Regions from separate parts of the Comamonas sp. GW821-FHT11H03 genome, predicted to be linked through region 1. Evidence: predicted binding sites of a transcription regulator. Region 1 holds the regulator's gene; the other holds the start of a gene.
What was found. The regulator HrcA, encoded in region 1, represses chaperone genes, less so after heat shock. The targets are predictions, from matches to a motif close to TTAGCACTCNNNNNNNNNGAGTGCTAA.
Positions count from the first base shown of each region.

Region 2: groES (co-chaperone GroES) is a predicted target of HrcA. The motif match lies at 2,567-2,593, and genes of this name have one in related genera.

Region 1 is NZ_JBXARF010000002.1:402,820-409,932, reverse strand. Features, by position in the region: gene AC1RTQ_RS06380 (FecR family protein) at 1-60, shown strand, start outside; gene AC1RTQ_RS06375 (CHASE2 domain-containing protein) at 177-2,498, shown strand; tRNA gene AC1RTQ_RS06370 (tRNA-Arg) at 2,552-2,628, opposite strand; tRNA gene AC1RTQ_RS06365 (tRNA-Ile) at 2,745-2,821, opposite strand; gene hrcA (heat-inducible transcriptional repressor HrcA) at 2,874-3,881, opposite strand; gene AC1RTQ_RS06355 (NAD kinase) at 3,911-4,810, shown strand; gene recN (DNA repair protein RecN) at 4,813-6,570, shown strand; gene rapZ (RNase adapter RapZ) at 6,575-7,113, shown strand, end outside.
Region 2 is NZ_JBXARF010000002.1:202,779-209,891, forward strand. Features, by position in the region: gene AC1RTQ_RS05385 (porin) at 1-294, shown strand, start outside; gene groL (chaperonin GroEL) at 457-2,100, opposite strand; gene groES (co-chaperone GroES) at 2,193-2,483, opposite strand; gene AC1RTQ_RS05400 (chemotaxis protein CheW) at 2,729-5,380, shown strand; gene AC1RTQ_RS05405 (H-NS histone family protein) at 5,393-5,731, opposite strand; gene AC1RTQ_RS05410 (GNAT family N-acetyltransferase) at 5,920-6,414, opposite strand; gene AC1RTQ_RS05415 (bifunctional nicotinamide-nucleotide adenylyltransferase/Nudix hydroxylase) at 6,481-7,113, opposite strand, start outside.

The sequences.
Region 1 (7,113 bases):
ACCTCGTCCGAGGGGCAGACGATGACTTCCGGCGACGGTTCACGCCTGATGCGCCAGTAAAAACAATAGCTGCCAGCGCTTGAATTCCATGAAACTTCATAGGATTCATCTCTTGAATGCTTATATAGCAAGCGCTGGATGCTATGGTTTTATGTGCTTCTTACCGAATCACCCCTATGGTTGAAGCTCCCAACCTGCGCAAAAGCCGCTTGCAGAACCTGCGCCTGAGCTGGCTGCTGCTCAGCACTTTCCTGCTCGGCATGACCTGGTGGCTCAGCGGCCCGGGGCAGCTGGCACGTCTCAACGGCATTATTCAGGACACATCGGCCTGGCTGCACCAGCGTCCCGCCTCGCCCGATATCGTCATCGTGGCCATCGACGATGACAGCATCGACAGCATAGGCCGCTGGCCCTGGCGGCGTGCACTGCACGCCGCCGTGCTGGAGCGCATCACCCAAGGCCAGCCCCGCGCCATCGGCATGGATGTGGTCTTCAGCGAGGAAGACTGGGACTACCCCGGAGACGATCTGCTTTTGCAACGGGCATTGCAAAAAAGCGGCAATGTAGTGCTGCCCGTCACGCGCTCCGCGCAAAGCACTGCCACCGCCCCTTTGCAAAGCCTTGCCAGCGAGGCTGCTGCTCTGGGACACACCCAGATGCCTGTGGATGCCGACGGCGTGGTGCGACGCTTTTATGCGCAGGAAGGCAGGGCCGACCAGCTCTGGTGGCATATGGCGCTGAGCCTGCACTGCGTGGGCCAGACCGCCCGCCCCTGCCAACCATCTGCCTCACCTCCAGCAGACTCGGTTGCAGCCAACTCCTGGCAAAAGCTGCAGCCCCAGTTCATCGCTTTTGCCCAGGCTTCGCGGGACCGCCAGAACAGCCTGGGCTCGCCGTTCACCACCTACTCCTATATCGACATCCTGCGCGGCAATATCCCGGCAGTCGCTTTTCGCGGCAAATACGTGCTGATTGGAGCCACTGCCGCGGGTATTGGCGAAAAATTCACCGCCCCCATCGGCTTTGATGCGCGCCTGATCTCGAATGTGGAAATGCTGGGCCATGTGCTCAACGGCATCCTTCAGGACACGCATCTGGAGCCGGCCTCTGCCACGCTCAACCGCAGCCTCAATGTGCTGCCCGTGCTGCTGGGCCTGCTGGCTCTGGCCTGGCTCGGCCCTTCTGGCGGGCTGATTTCCAGCATCCTGCTGGCCTTGCTCAGTCTATCGATAGCCGGTTTGGCGCCGCGTTGGGGTCATGTGCAGACAGCCCCCGCTGCGGCACTGCTGAGCCTGTCGCTTGCCTACCCGCTGTGGAGCTGGCTGCGCCTGCGCGCCGCCACACGCTTTCTGGCGCTGGAGCTGCGCGATCTGCAAGGCCAGGGCCTTCCCGCGCCCTCGCTCAAAAGCGATGCACTCGATCAGCGGATTGACGCAGTGGAGCAAGCCTCGCGCCAGCTGCGTGCATTGCATCATTTCGTCAGCGAAAGCCTGCGCCAGCTGCCCTCGGCCACTTTTGTCTGCGACCGCGAAGGGATTCTGCTGCTCGCCAACACGGCCGCGCACCGCTATATCGAAAGCCTGGAGCACAAACTCCAGCAAGGCGACGATCTGGTCGCCCTTCTGCGCGGCCTGAACAGCGCCAGCAGCACACCACTGCTCACGCACAGTGCATTGCAGCAAGCCACTCTGTCACGCCAAAGCGAAGGGCGCGACACCCAGGGCCGCCACCTGATGCTGCTGAGCCAGAGCTTCGAGGCACCGCCCACCTCAGGCTGGCTCATCACCCTGGTCGATATCAGCGACCTGCGCAGTGCACAGGCCCAGCGCGACCAAGCCATGCAGTTCATCTCCCACGATATCCGTGCACCGATAGGCTCCATCATCACCTTGCTGGAGATGCAGCGCACAGGCAAGCGCATCGATTCGCAAGATGCTCTGTTTAAGCGCATTGAGGGCTATGCCCAGTCATCCCTTCAGCTGGCAGACGATTTTGTGCATCTGGCCAGAGCCCAGCAGCAGCAATACCGCAGCGAAGTCCTGGATCTGGGTCTGCTGGCGGATCAGGCCGTCTCGGATTGCTGGACCCTTGCCCAGCAGCAGAACATGCAACTGGTGTTCGAGCTGCCTGATGCCGAAGCCTGCGTGCATGGCGACCCCGGTCTGCTGCACCGCGCCGTCATCAATTTGCTGACCAATGCCGTCAAGTACGGCAAGCCGCAAGATACCGATGCCATCGCCCTTGTGGAAATCCATATTGTCGAGCAAGGCAGCCAGTGGGGCATTGCCGTGCGCGATCACGGCTGCGGCATGGATGAGGAGTCGCTGGCCAGGCTCAGCCAGCCATTCGAGCGCCTGCAGCAGCACCAGCGCATGGATGGCGTGGGCCTGGGCTTGGCCTTCACGCGCACCGTGGCACAGCGTCATGGCGGCAGCCTGCAGATCAGCAGCCAGCTGGGCCAAGGCAGCAGCTTCACCTTGCTGATACCCAAAGCCTGAGCCCAGAAACGAAAAAGCCTCAGAACTTTTCAGTTCTGAGGCTTGACGTTTTTTGGTGCGGCTGGCAGGAATCGAACCCACGACCCCTTGGTTCGTAGCCAAGTACTCTATCCAGCTGAGCTACAGCCGCAACAGGGTTGTATTCTAGCAGCGCAAAAACGGCTCTCGGACCAAATCGACAACTTTTTCGCGTTCATGCAAAGAAAAAGCCTGCCATCGATGAAGATGGCAGGCTTTCATGCAGCTTGGTAGGGCGTGGCGGACTTGAACCGACGACCAAAGGATTATGAGTCCTCTGCTCTAACCAACTGAGCTAACGCCCCAACACTGACAACAGCCGTGGCTGCCACCAGAAAAACTTCGCCATTGTAGGGCCTAACGCTTGTGGCTCAGAGCATTGCTCACCAGTTTGGATGTGATATCGACAATCTGGATCATCTTGTCGTAGTGCATGCGCGTAGGACCGATCACCCCCAAGGTGCCGACCACCTTGCCGTCGAGCTCATAGGGAGCACTCACTACAGACAGATCTTCAAACGGTACGGTCTGGCTCTCGCCGCCGATATAGATGCGTACGCCATCAGCCTGATTGGAGAAGTCCAGCAACCTCAGGATTTGCGTTTTCTGCTCGAACAGGTCGAAAGCACGGCGCAGATTGCCCATGTCGCTGGAAAAATCGCTCACGGACAGTAGATTGCGCTCGCCGGCGATCACCACATCCTCGCGATCATGGTTGCTCATGACCTCGGTGCCTACATTTACCGCCGCCTGCATGAGGCTGGCAACCTGGCCCCGCAATTGCTCCACCTCGGTTTGCAGCCGCGTGCGCACCTCCTCCATTGCCAAACCGGCGTAATGGTGATTGAGGAAATTCGAGGCTTCTATCAGTTGCGAGGACTCGTAATCCACATCCGTGAAGATCACGCGGTTTTGCACATCGCCTTCGGGCGAGACGATGATGACCAGAAAGCGCCGCTCCGACAGGCGCACGAACTCGATATGCTTGAAGACGGAGCTGCGACGCGGCACCATGACCACTCCCACGAACTGGGAGAGGCTGGACAGCAGATTGGCCGCATTGGCTATCACCTTCTGCGGCTGTTCGGGCATCAGGCCGGGCGTTACAAGATCGCAGCGATCCACGGTCAGCATGGTGTCGACAAACAGGCGGTATCCCCTGGCTGTCGGCACGCGGCCTGCCGATGTGTGAGGACTGATGATCAGTCCCATCTCTTCCAGGTCGGCCATCACATTGCGTATGGTGGCAGGCGACAATTCAAGCCCGGATGCACGTGAAAGAGTGCGCGAACCGACTGGTTGACCGTCAGCGATGTAACGCTCGATCAGCGCTTTGAGCAATAACTTGGCACGTTCGTCGAGCATGATTTCATTTTAATGATGTAATTTCCCAGATGACATCCACGTTCCACCATATTGCCCTGATCGGCAAGTACCACACACCCGCAGCAGGCGTTCCGTCCGATGCAGCCAGCGAAGCGCTGCAACGGATTGCCGGTTACGTGCGCAGCATGGGTTGTGAGGTGATTCTGGATACCCAGTCCGCCATCTACGCGGGCCTGCCCGATTACCCGAGCATGGATGTGGACGGACTGGGCAGGCATTGCGACCTGGGTCTGGTGGTGGGCGGCGACGGCACCATGCTGGGCGTGTGTCGCCATCTGGCGCGCTATGGCACGCCGCTGGTCGGCATCAACCAGGGGCGGCTGGGGTTTGTCACCGATATTGCCCTGGATGAATTCGAAGCCTCGATCACGCCCATACTGCAGGGCGAGTACGAGGAAGACGAACGCACCTTGATGAATGCTCGCGTCATGCGCGACGGCCAGTGCGTGTTTGAGGCCCAGGCCATGAATGATGTGGTGGTCAACCGTGGCTCGACCTCGGGCATGGTGGAGTTGCGCATCGAGGTCGGCGGCAGCTTTGTTTCCAACCAGCGCGCGGACGGCTTGATCGTGGCCACCCCCACGGGCTCCACCGCCTATGCGCTCTCGGCCGGCGGCCCCATGCTGCACCCTTCGATTCCGGCCTGGGTGATGGTACCCATCGCGCCGCACAACCTCTCCAACCGTCCCATCGTGCTCTCCGACGCCCAGGAAGTGACTATCGAGGTGGTGGGCGGCCGGGGCGACGCCAGCGCGAACTTCGACATGCAGTCCCTGAAATCGCTGCAGCATGGCGACCGCATCCTGGTGACGCGCGCCGATCACAGCGTGCACTTTCTGCACCCCAAGGGCTGGAATTACTTCGACACCCTGCGCAAAAAGCTGGGCTGGAACGAGGGAGGCGTCTGACCATGGCCTTGAAGCGCATCGTCCTGCGGGACTTTGTGATTGTCCAGTCACTCGATCTGGACTGGCAGACCGGCTTCACGGTGCTGACCGGCGAAACCGGCGCCGGCAAGTCCATCATGCTCGACGCTCTGCAACTGGTGCTGGGCGCACGAGCCGATGCACAGGTGGTGCGCGAAGGCTGCCCTCAGGCCGATATTTGCGCAGAGTTCGATTGCCCACCCCAACTGAATGAATGGCTGGAGGAGTCGGGTTTTGCGCAGGAGCAGGATTTGCTGCTGCGCCGCGTCATTGACAGTCTGGGTCGCAGCCGCGCCTGGATCAACGGCTCGCCCGCCACGGCCACACAGCTGCGCCATCTGGGCGATCAGTTGATCGATATTCACGGCCAGCATGCCTGGCAAAGCCTGACCCGCCCTGACGCAGCACGCGCCATGCTGGATACCTATGGCGGCATTGAGACGGCCCAGCTCAAATCGCTTTGGCAGGACTGGCGCCAGAGCCATCAGGCTCTGGAGCAGGCGCTCTCGGCCCAGGACAATCTGCAACGCGAACGGGAACGCCTGCAATGGCAGATTTCCGAGCTGGACAAGCTGTCGCCACGCGCTGAAGAGTGGGATGAGCTCAATTCCCAGCACACGCGTCTGTCGCACGCGCAGACCTTGATGGACTCGGCACAGTCCTGCCTGCAGCTGCTGGAGGATGATGATGCAGGAGCGGCCACCCCATTGGGCAGAGCCCACCACCTGCTGCAGGATCAAGAGCACCTGGAGCCTGAGTTTCAGAGCATTGCCGACGTACTGGGCTCCTGTGTGGCCCAGTTGCACGATGCCCGTCACTCGCTGCAGGCCTATCTGCGCCGCGCCGATCTGGACCCCGAGCTGCTGGCCGATCTCGATGAACGCCTGTCGCTGTGGATGCAGCTGGCGCGCCGCTACAAGCGCACACCCGAGGACTTGCCCGCCCTGCTCGAAGGCTGGAAACAGGAGCTGCACCAGCTGGATGCCGCCGTCGATGTGGAGGGGCTGCGCGCCAAAGAGCAAGCCGCCCACCTCAGGTATCAGGCCGAGGCGCGCAAAATCTCGCAACAGCGCACCCTGGCAGCACCACGCCTGTCGCGCGCCATCACCCAGTCCATGCAAAGTCTGGGCATGAAGGGCGGTCGTTTCGAAGTGCAGCTGGAGCATGCCGACGCCGCCAGCCCGGCCGGCACGGACAGCATCACCTTTCTTGTGGCCGGCCATACCGGCGCCACGCCCAAGCCCGTGGCCAAGGTGGCATCAGGCGGCGAGTTGTCGCGCATCTCGCTGGCCATTGCCGTGACCACCAGCGAACTGGGTCAGGCCGGGACCTTGATCTTTGACGAGGTGGACTCCGGTGTGGGTGGAGCCGTGGCCGAAACCGTAGGCCGCCTCATGCACTCGCTCGGCGGCTCGCGCCAGGTGCTGGCCGTCACACACCTGCCCCAGGTCGCAGCCTATGCAGACCAGCATTACCGAGTGACCAAGCGCCCCAAATCCAACACCACCATCAGCAGCGTGGACCCGCTGGCGGGCGAGGAGCGCGAGATGGAAATGGCCCGCATGCTGGGCGGCGAGCACCTGTCCGAAGCAACCATGGCCCATGCCAGAGAAATGCTGGCCATGGCAAGATTGCCTGCAAAGCAGGCCGCCAACAGCGCCCTGCGTCCATCGGCCACCCCAGCCAGAAGCGCCAAGGCCAGCACGACAGCCCGCAAGAGCGGCAAAGTCAGAGGAGTTTGAAATCATGTCCATGGAGATTGTTCTGATCAGCGGCATGTCCGGATCGGGCAAATCCGTTGCGCTGCACGCGCTGGAGGATGCTGGCTACTACTGCGTCGACAACCTGCCCCCGGAATTGCTGCAGTCCTTTGTGGAGCTCAAGCTCACCCATCAGGACGAGAAAGTGGCCATTGCCATGGATGCACGCAGCGCCAAGGGCCTGCCTCAGCTGCCTGACCAGCTGCATCGCCTGAAAAAGCAGGGGCTGATGCCGCGCATGATTTTTCTCGATGCGGACAGCAGCACTCTGATCAGGCGCTTTTCGGAAACCAGAAGGCGCCACCCTCTGTCTCCGGGCGCCCAGACGAACGAGCGCCAGGCACTGGAGCTCGATATCGAAAAGGAGCGCGAGCTGCTGGGCCTGCTGCGTGACCGCTCCATCGTCATCGACACCGGGGACCTCAAGTCGGCGCAGCTGCAAAGCTATATCAAGCAGATCATCGAAGCACCCACAGGGCAGATGACGCTGATGTTCCAGTCCTTTGGGTTCAAGCACAGCATGCC
Region 2 (7,113 bases), 200 kb from region 1:
AACTTTGCCAACAAGCGTGAGATGTTCAAGGTGGGCTTTGGCTATCAGGTCACGCCGCAGCTCAATGCAGGCCTGCATTACTACCATGCCAAGCAATCGGGATCGGCGACTGGCGCCTTCAACGGCAAGGCTGACTTTATCGTTGCCGTGGCCGACTATGCCTTCTCCAAGCGTACCGATGCCTATTTCGCGGTGGACCACACCAAGACCAAGGGCGGTGCGGGCGTGATGCTTGATGCCAATGGCGCGAAAAAGCGTACCGGCATCACCATCGGTCTGCGTCATCGCTTCTGAGGCCAATCCCTGGGTAAAAAAGCCAGCCGATATTGGCTGGCTTTTTTGTTCTCGGAGCCGAGCAGCTCGTGAAGCGCGACGCAAAAGGAAAAGGCCGCAGATGCGGCCTTTTCCTTTTGTGCATAACCGGATGGTGAAGACCACCCGGTAGCAGCAGAGCAATTACATGCCCATGCCGCCCATGCCGCCCATGCCACCCATGTCGGGCATGGCAGGACCTGCGTCAGCCTTGGGGGCTTCGGCGATCATGCACTCGGTGGTCAGCAGCAGGGAAGCCACGGAAGCGGCGTTCTGCAGAGCAGTGCGAGTCACCTTGGTGGGGTCCAGAATGCCCATTTCCAGCATGTCGCCGTAGGTGTCGTTGGCAGCATTGAAGCCGTAGTTGCCGGAGCCGTTCAGCACGGCGTTCACGACCACCGAGGGCTCGCCACCGGCGTTGGCCACGATTTCGCGCAGAGGGGCTTCGATAGCCTTGAGCACCAGCTTGATGCCGGCGTCTTGTTCGGCATTGCCGGTAGCCAGGGCGCCAACGGCTTGCTTGGCGCGCAGCAGGGCCACGCCACCGCCGGCCACGATGCCTTCTTCCACAGCAGCGCGGGTAGCGTGCAGGGCGTCTTCCACGCGGGCCTTCTTTTCCTTCATTTCGACTTCGGTGGCCGCGCCAACCTTGATCACGGCAACACCGCCGGCCAGCTTGGCCACGCGCTCTTGCAGCTTTTCACGGTCATAGTCGCTGGTCGCTTCTTCGATCTGGGCGCGGATTTGCTTGACGCGGGCTTCGATTTCAGCAGCTTGGCCAGCACCGTCGATGATGGTGGTGTTTTCCTTGCCGATTTCGACGCGTTGGGCTTGGCCCAGGTCTTCCAGGGTCACCTTTTCCAGCGACAGGCCCACTTCTTCAGCGATGACCTTGCCACCAGTCAGGATGGCGATGTCTTCCAGCATGGCCTTGCGGCGGTCGCCGAAGCCAGGTGCCTTCACGGCCACAACCTTCAGGATGCCGCGGATGGTGTTGACCACCAGAGTCGCCAGGGCTTCGCCTTCGACGTCTTCGGCAATGATCAGCAGAGGACGGCCGGCCTTGGCCACAGCTTCCAGTGTGGGCAGCAGGTCACGGATGTTGCTGATCTTCTTGTCGAACAGCAGCACGAAGGGGTTGTCCAGAACAGCGGCTTGCTTTTCGGGGTTGTTGATGAAGTAGGGCGACAGGTAACCGCGGTCGAACTGCATGCCTTCGACAACGTCGAGTTCGTTGTCCAGCGACTTGCCTTCTTCAACGGTGATCACGCCTTCCTTGCCGACCTTGTCCATCGCGTCGGCAATGATCTTGCCCACGGATTCGTCGGAGTTGGCGGAGATCGAGCCGACTTGAGCGATTTCCTTGGAGGTGGTGGTGGCCTTGGATTGCTTCTTCAGCTCTTCCACCAGGGCGGCGACAGCCTTGTCGATGCCGCGCTTCAGATCCATGGGGTTCAGGCCGGAAGCCACGTACTTGGAGCCTTCGCGCACGATGGCCTGGGCCAGCACGGTAGCGGTGGTCGTGCCGTCACCAGCGATGTCGTTGGTCTTGGAGGCCACTTCCTTCACGAGCTGGGCGCCCATGTTCTGCAGCTTGTCCTTGAGTTCGATTTCCTTGGCTACGGACACGCCGTCCTTGGTCACGGTGGGGGCGCCGAAGGAGCGCTCCAGCACCACGTTGCGACCCTTGGGGCCCAGGGTAACCTTGACTGCGTTAGCCAGAATGTTCACGCCTTCAACCATGCGTGCACGTGCTTCACCGCCGAAAACTACGTCTTTTGCTGCCATTTTTGGCTCCTAAAGAATGGGGTTCAAATGTTCTGCCAGCGTTTATCAATCAATCGCTGGCAGCTATGAATAGGGGTTGTGTTCGGGAAGGATTACTTCTCGACGACTGCGAACAGGTCGTCTTCCTTCATGACCAGCAGCTCGTCGCCGTGGATCTTCACGGTTTGGCCAGAGTACTTGCCGAACAGGACGCGGTCGCCGACCTTCACGTTCAGAGCGATCAGTTCGCCCTTGTCATTGCGCTTGCCGGGACCCACAGCCAGCACTTCGCCTTGGTCAGGCTTCTCGGTGGCAGCATCAGGGAGCACGATGCCCGAGGCTGTCTTGGTTTCGTTTTCGAGGCGCTTGACGATCACGCGATCGTGCAGGGGACGCAGGTTCATACCAACTCCTAAATACATCAACAAAGTTGAAACAAGACTTGCCAGCCATCCTGGCTGACATTCGGATATCTAGGGTCAAGCTGTTAGCACTCAACCCCATCGAGTGCTAATAATAAGGCAATTTCCCGAGCTTTCAAGACCTCTCCCCCGCCGAACAGAGGGCAAATCTGTCAGGAAACAGGGTTTGTTCTTAGTCATGTGTAACGTGTTTTTACAAATAGGCCTGGCTTTTGCTCTGGCAGAACATGCCTCTAGAAACCATGACTGCCCCGGCGCAGCGCGCCCAGGATCTGCTGCAGACAGACGTCTTCATTCCTCATATGCGCCAGGTCGGGCGCTGCGAGAGTTCGCTCAGGGAGCTGAATCTGATGTGGCGGCTCATAGAGTCCTCCGCCAAGATGAATTGCCCGCAGGAAGCGCAGGCCTTGCTGCCCATGATGGCCGCCACGCGTGGCGGCTTCGAGCGGCTGGAGCAGGACCTGGTGCAGTCCATGGTGATGCAGGCTGTGACGGGGGTGACGGCGGGGCTGGCCAGTCAGGCACAGCATCTGATCGATACCCTGGTGCGCAATCTCTACGAGCGCACGGCCGACGTGGGGTTTCTGGCGACCGATGCCATGCTGTGCGGTTTCATGGCCGGGCTGGATGGTGATGAGGCGGCCATCACCCAGCGTCTGCGTGCCTACCGCAGCAAGTACACGGTCTACGCGGACATTTTGCTGCTGGATGCCGAAGGCCTGGTGCGAGCGAGTGCACGCGAGAGGAGTCGGGTCACAGATCAGCCATGCCGGGATGCGTTGATCTCCCGTGTCCTGCAAAGCCAGGGCTTTGTGCAGAGCTTTGGTGCTACCGACCTGCTGCCGGGCCATGACAGCGGCCTGATCTATGCACATCGCATGCTGCACCCCATCAACCGGCAGGCCATGGGCGTGCTGTGCCTGTGCTTCGACTTCGACGGCGAGATGCAAGGCATCTGGAGTGGACGCGACCAGGCTGACGGCAGTGGCGTTCCAGAGGCGCAGACCAGCATCGCCCTGCTGCTGGATGAGCAGGGCCAGGTGCTGGCCAGCAGCGATCTGCACTGGATTGGTGTGGGTGCGAATGTGCGCCCTCACCATGATGGTGCGAGCGCGCTGCATGTGCATGGAGGACGCACCTATCTGGTGCAGTCTGCGGTGTCGGCAGGCTATCAAGGCTATATGGGGCCCCGGGGCTGGCGGGCGCAGATCATGACTCCGCTGGAGCTGGCCTTCGGCCTTCAGTCGCAAGCGGGCCTGGATGGACTGGATGCGGCCGTGGCCCAGGGCCTGCTGGCGCATGCGCATCGCTTCTGCCCGCCTTTGCACGCCATTCACAGCGCGGCGGACACCATACGCCGTGTGGTCTGGAACGGGCGGGTGATGACGGCAGGCAAGCAGATGGACAACACGCGGCTGCAGGCCGTGCTGGAGCAGATTGGCGAGACAGGGGCGCGGACCAACGAGGTTTTCTCTCAATCCATTGATGCGCTCTATGGCACGGTGCTCAATACCGCACTGCGGGACAACAGCCTGTTGACGAGTCTGTTGGTGGATCTGCTAGATCGCAATCTCTATGAGCGTGCCAACGACTGCCGCTGGTGGGCGCTGACGCCGCAGCTGTCCGAACTGCTGGAGGCCCTGGCCTTGGGGGAGAGGGCCGGGGATCAGGTGAGCGAGGTGTGCGAGCTGCTCACCGCCATTCACGACCTGTATACGGTCTACCAGCAAATCATGGTCTATGACGCCCGCGGCAAAGTCGTGGCCGTCAGCCGCAGAGGGCAGGCACAGAGCCAGGAACTGCTGGGCAGCCATATAGAGGCGGACAGCCTGCACCAGGTCCTGGCGCTGGCAGAGACCCAGGCCTATCACGTGTCCCCATGGCGCCCCTGTGTGCAGCACGAGGATGAAGGACCGACCTATGTCTATCACGCGGCCATACGCAACGCCGATGGCATGGTGCTGGGCGGAATCGGCCTGGTGTTTCATGCGCAGCGTGAATTCAAAGCCATGCTGGAGGGCGTGACCGGCGTGACCGGCGTGCAGGCAGGAGGCGCAGGCAGCAGGCAGGTGTCCTACCTGAGCCGCTCGGGCATGGTCATGTCTTCTTCGGATGTGCAGTTGCAGCCGGGGGTGCAGCTGGAACTGCCGCCCGTCATGCTGGCCCTGGCACCCGGGCAGAGCATGGCCCGTGCCATGGTGTATCAGGGCCAGTATTGCGTGGTGGCGATCACGGCGGGCAGCGGCTATCGGGAGTTCAAGCGCAGCGATGGCTATCGTGAAGAGGTGCTGGCCTTGTCCGTGCAGGCGTTTGGCGCCGTGCACGACGATGCGCTGGCAGCAGTCTCGCGCCGCAATACCAGGGTGCAAAGCCTGGCGGCGGCCAGCCAGGGCAGTGCCGCCGGCATGGAGATGGCGACCTTTTTTGTGGAGCGCAGCGTGCTTGCCGTCGATGCGGCCTGCGTGCTCGAGGCCCAGAGTGCCTCGGCCATCGCTCCCGTTTCGGCCGGACGCTTGCCGCACTGTGTGGGTACGCTGGCCAGGCGCAGCCAGGGGGCTGTGGCCGGCTATGTATGGGTCTTCGATCTGGGGGCGCTGCTCTTTGGCAAGCCCGTGACCAGGACGGCGCAAAGCCAGGTAATTGTGCTGGAGCACCAGGGGCTCAAGCTGGGCGTGCTGGTCAGCGATCTCGAAGGCGTGGTGCGCTTCGAGAACGGGCAGTTGCGACTGGCTCCTGCAATGGCGGGTGCGGCGGATCAGCTGGTGGACCGCTTGATCCGGGCCAATGAAGGCGATCTGCTGATCCAGTGCCTGAACGTGGCTGCCCTGGTGCGCATGCTCAAGGCGCCACTGCCGGCGGAGCAGGGCGCTGTCGGCTGAGCGGCCGGCCGCTTACTGAACCGGGAACGGGTTTTTTTCGTCGCGCGGCGCGTTGAAGTCCACGCTGGGCGTGGTCTTGATCTCGTACTGGCTGCGGTCCTTGCTCTCTATCCACTTCGGGGGCTTGCCGCGGCCGGTCCAGGTCGCGCCGCTTTCGGGGTCGTAGTACCTGGCTTCGACCTTCTTCTTCTCCTCAGGCCTCCAGGGAAAGACTTGCTGCGAGGTGAAGCCGAAGGTGGCGATCAGTTGCTTGACGGTGGCCAGGGCTTCCTTGGCTTCGGTGCTGCGCGCTTCTTCGATGCGCTTGTCCAGCGCATTTTTCTGAGCGATGAGTTCTTGATAGCTTGGCATTCTGGATTCCAGAGAGAGTGTGAAAGGTCAGCACTGATTGCCGCCTTTATTATTGTTTTGCAGAACCGTTCATTTTGGCGCAAGCGCGAACGCGCCGTATTGTTGATGTTGCGTACACTCAATCTGCAAAGGGACGCACATCACTTCGAAGGGCTGCATGCATCACTCTGGATGATCCGGCCTGCGGCTCAAGCCTGTTTGTCACCTGTGGCCATGGCCTGCAGGGCCGAGCCCGTCATGCGATAGCGGATCCACTCGGTCTGCGGCACGGCTCCCAGGCTGTCATAGAACTTGATGGAGGGGGTGTTCCAGTCCAGGCAGCTCCATTCAAAGCGGCCGCAGTCCTTTTCCATTGCAATCCGGGCCAGATGCTGGAGCATGGCCTTGCCGGCGCCGTGGCCGCGTGCGTCGGGAGTGATGTACAGGTCTTCCAGGTACAGGCCGTGCTGGCCCTGCCAGGTGGAATAGTTGAAGAAATACACGGCAAAGCCCACGGCCTTGCCCTCGATCTCGCAGATCAGGCCGAAGACAGCAGGGTTGGCGCAGAACAGCGTGCGGCGCACATGGTCGGGCGTGGCCTTGACCTCATTCTCGGCCTTTTCATAGATGGCGAGTTCACGCACAAAGTGCAGGATCAGGTCGATGTCTTGTTCGGTGGCAGGGCGGATATGGAGCTGGCTCATGGAGTTGCAGGAAAAAGTAGCTTAAGCGCTTGATGGTAAAGCGCTTGCAGCTATGGTTTTGATATATCAAGCGACCTGAAGCTCGGGCTCGCTCTGAGCCAGAGTCACGGGCAGGAACTGGCACAGGATCTGGAAATGGTCCTCGAAGAACTCTGCCTCCATACGGGGCAGATCGGCAATCGGCACCCAGCGGGCCAGGGCGGCGTCGTCCGCGCCCTGTACCGGAGGCAGGCTGGGCTGCACGCCCAGATCCAGATAGTGCACATGGGTAATGGTACGCCCGCGCAGGCTGCGGTCCGGGTGATCGAAGACCTGCACGGCCTGCAGGGCCGCTAGCAGATCGGCCTCACTGATGGAGGAGCAGGTCTCTTCACGCAACTCGCGCATGCAGGATTGCCAGAGGCTGTCACGCTGCTCGAGAAAGCCGCCGGGCAGCGCCCAAAGACCCTGGCCCGGCGCATGGCCGCGCTGAATCAGCAGCACCTGGTCCTGGCCCTTGGCGCGGCAGCGCAGCAGCGCATCCACGGTGACGAACACCGGCGCATAGGGCGCCTTGGCCCAGGCCCGCTTGTAGTCCTGCAGCATATGCCACTCTTTTTGCAGGCGCAGATACAGCGGGGTCTGGGTCCAGCGGCGCAAAAACTCCAGCGTGCTCTCGGGCATCTGGGAGGAGAGCTTGGCCAGGGCGGCATCCATGGC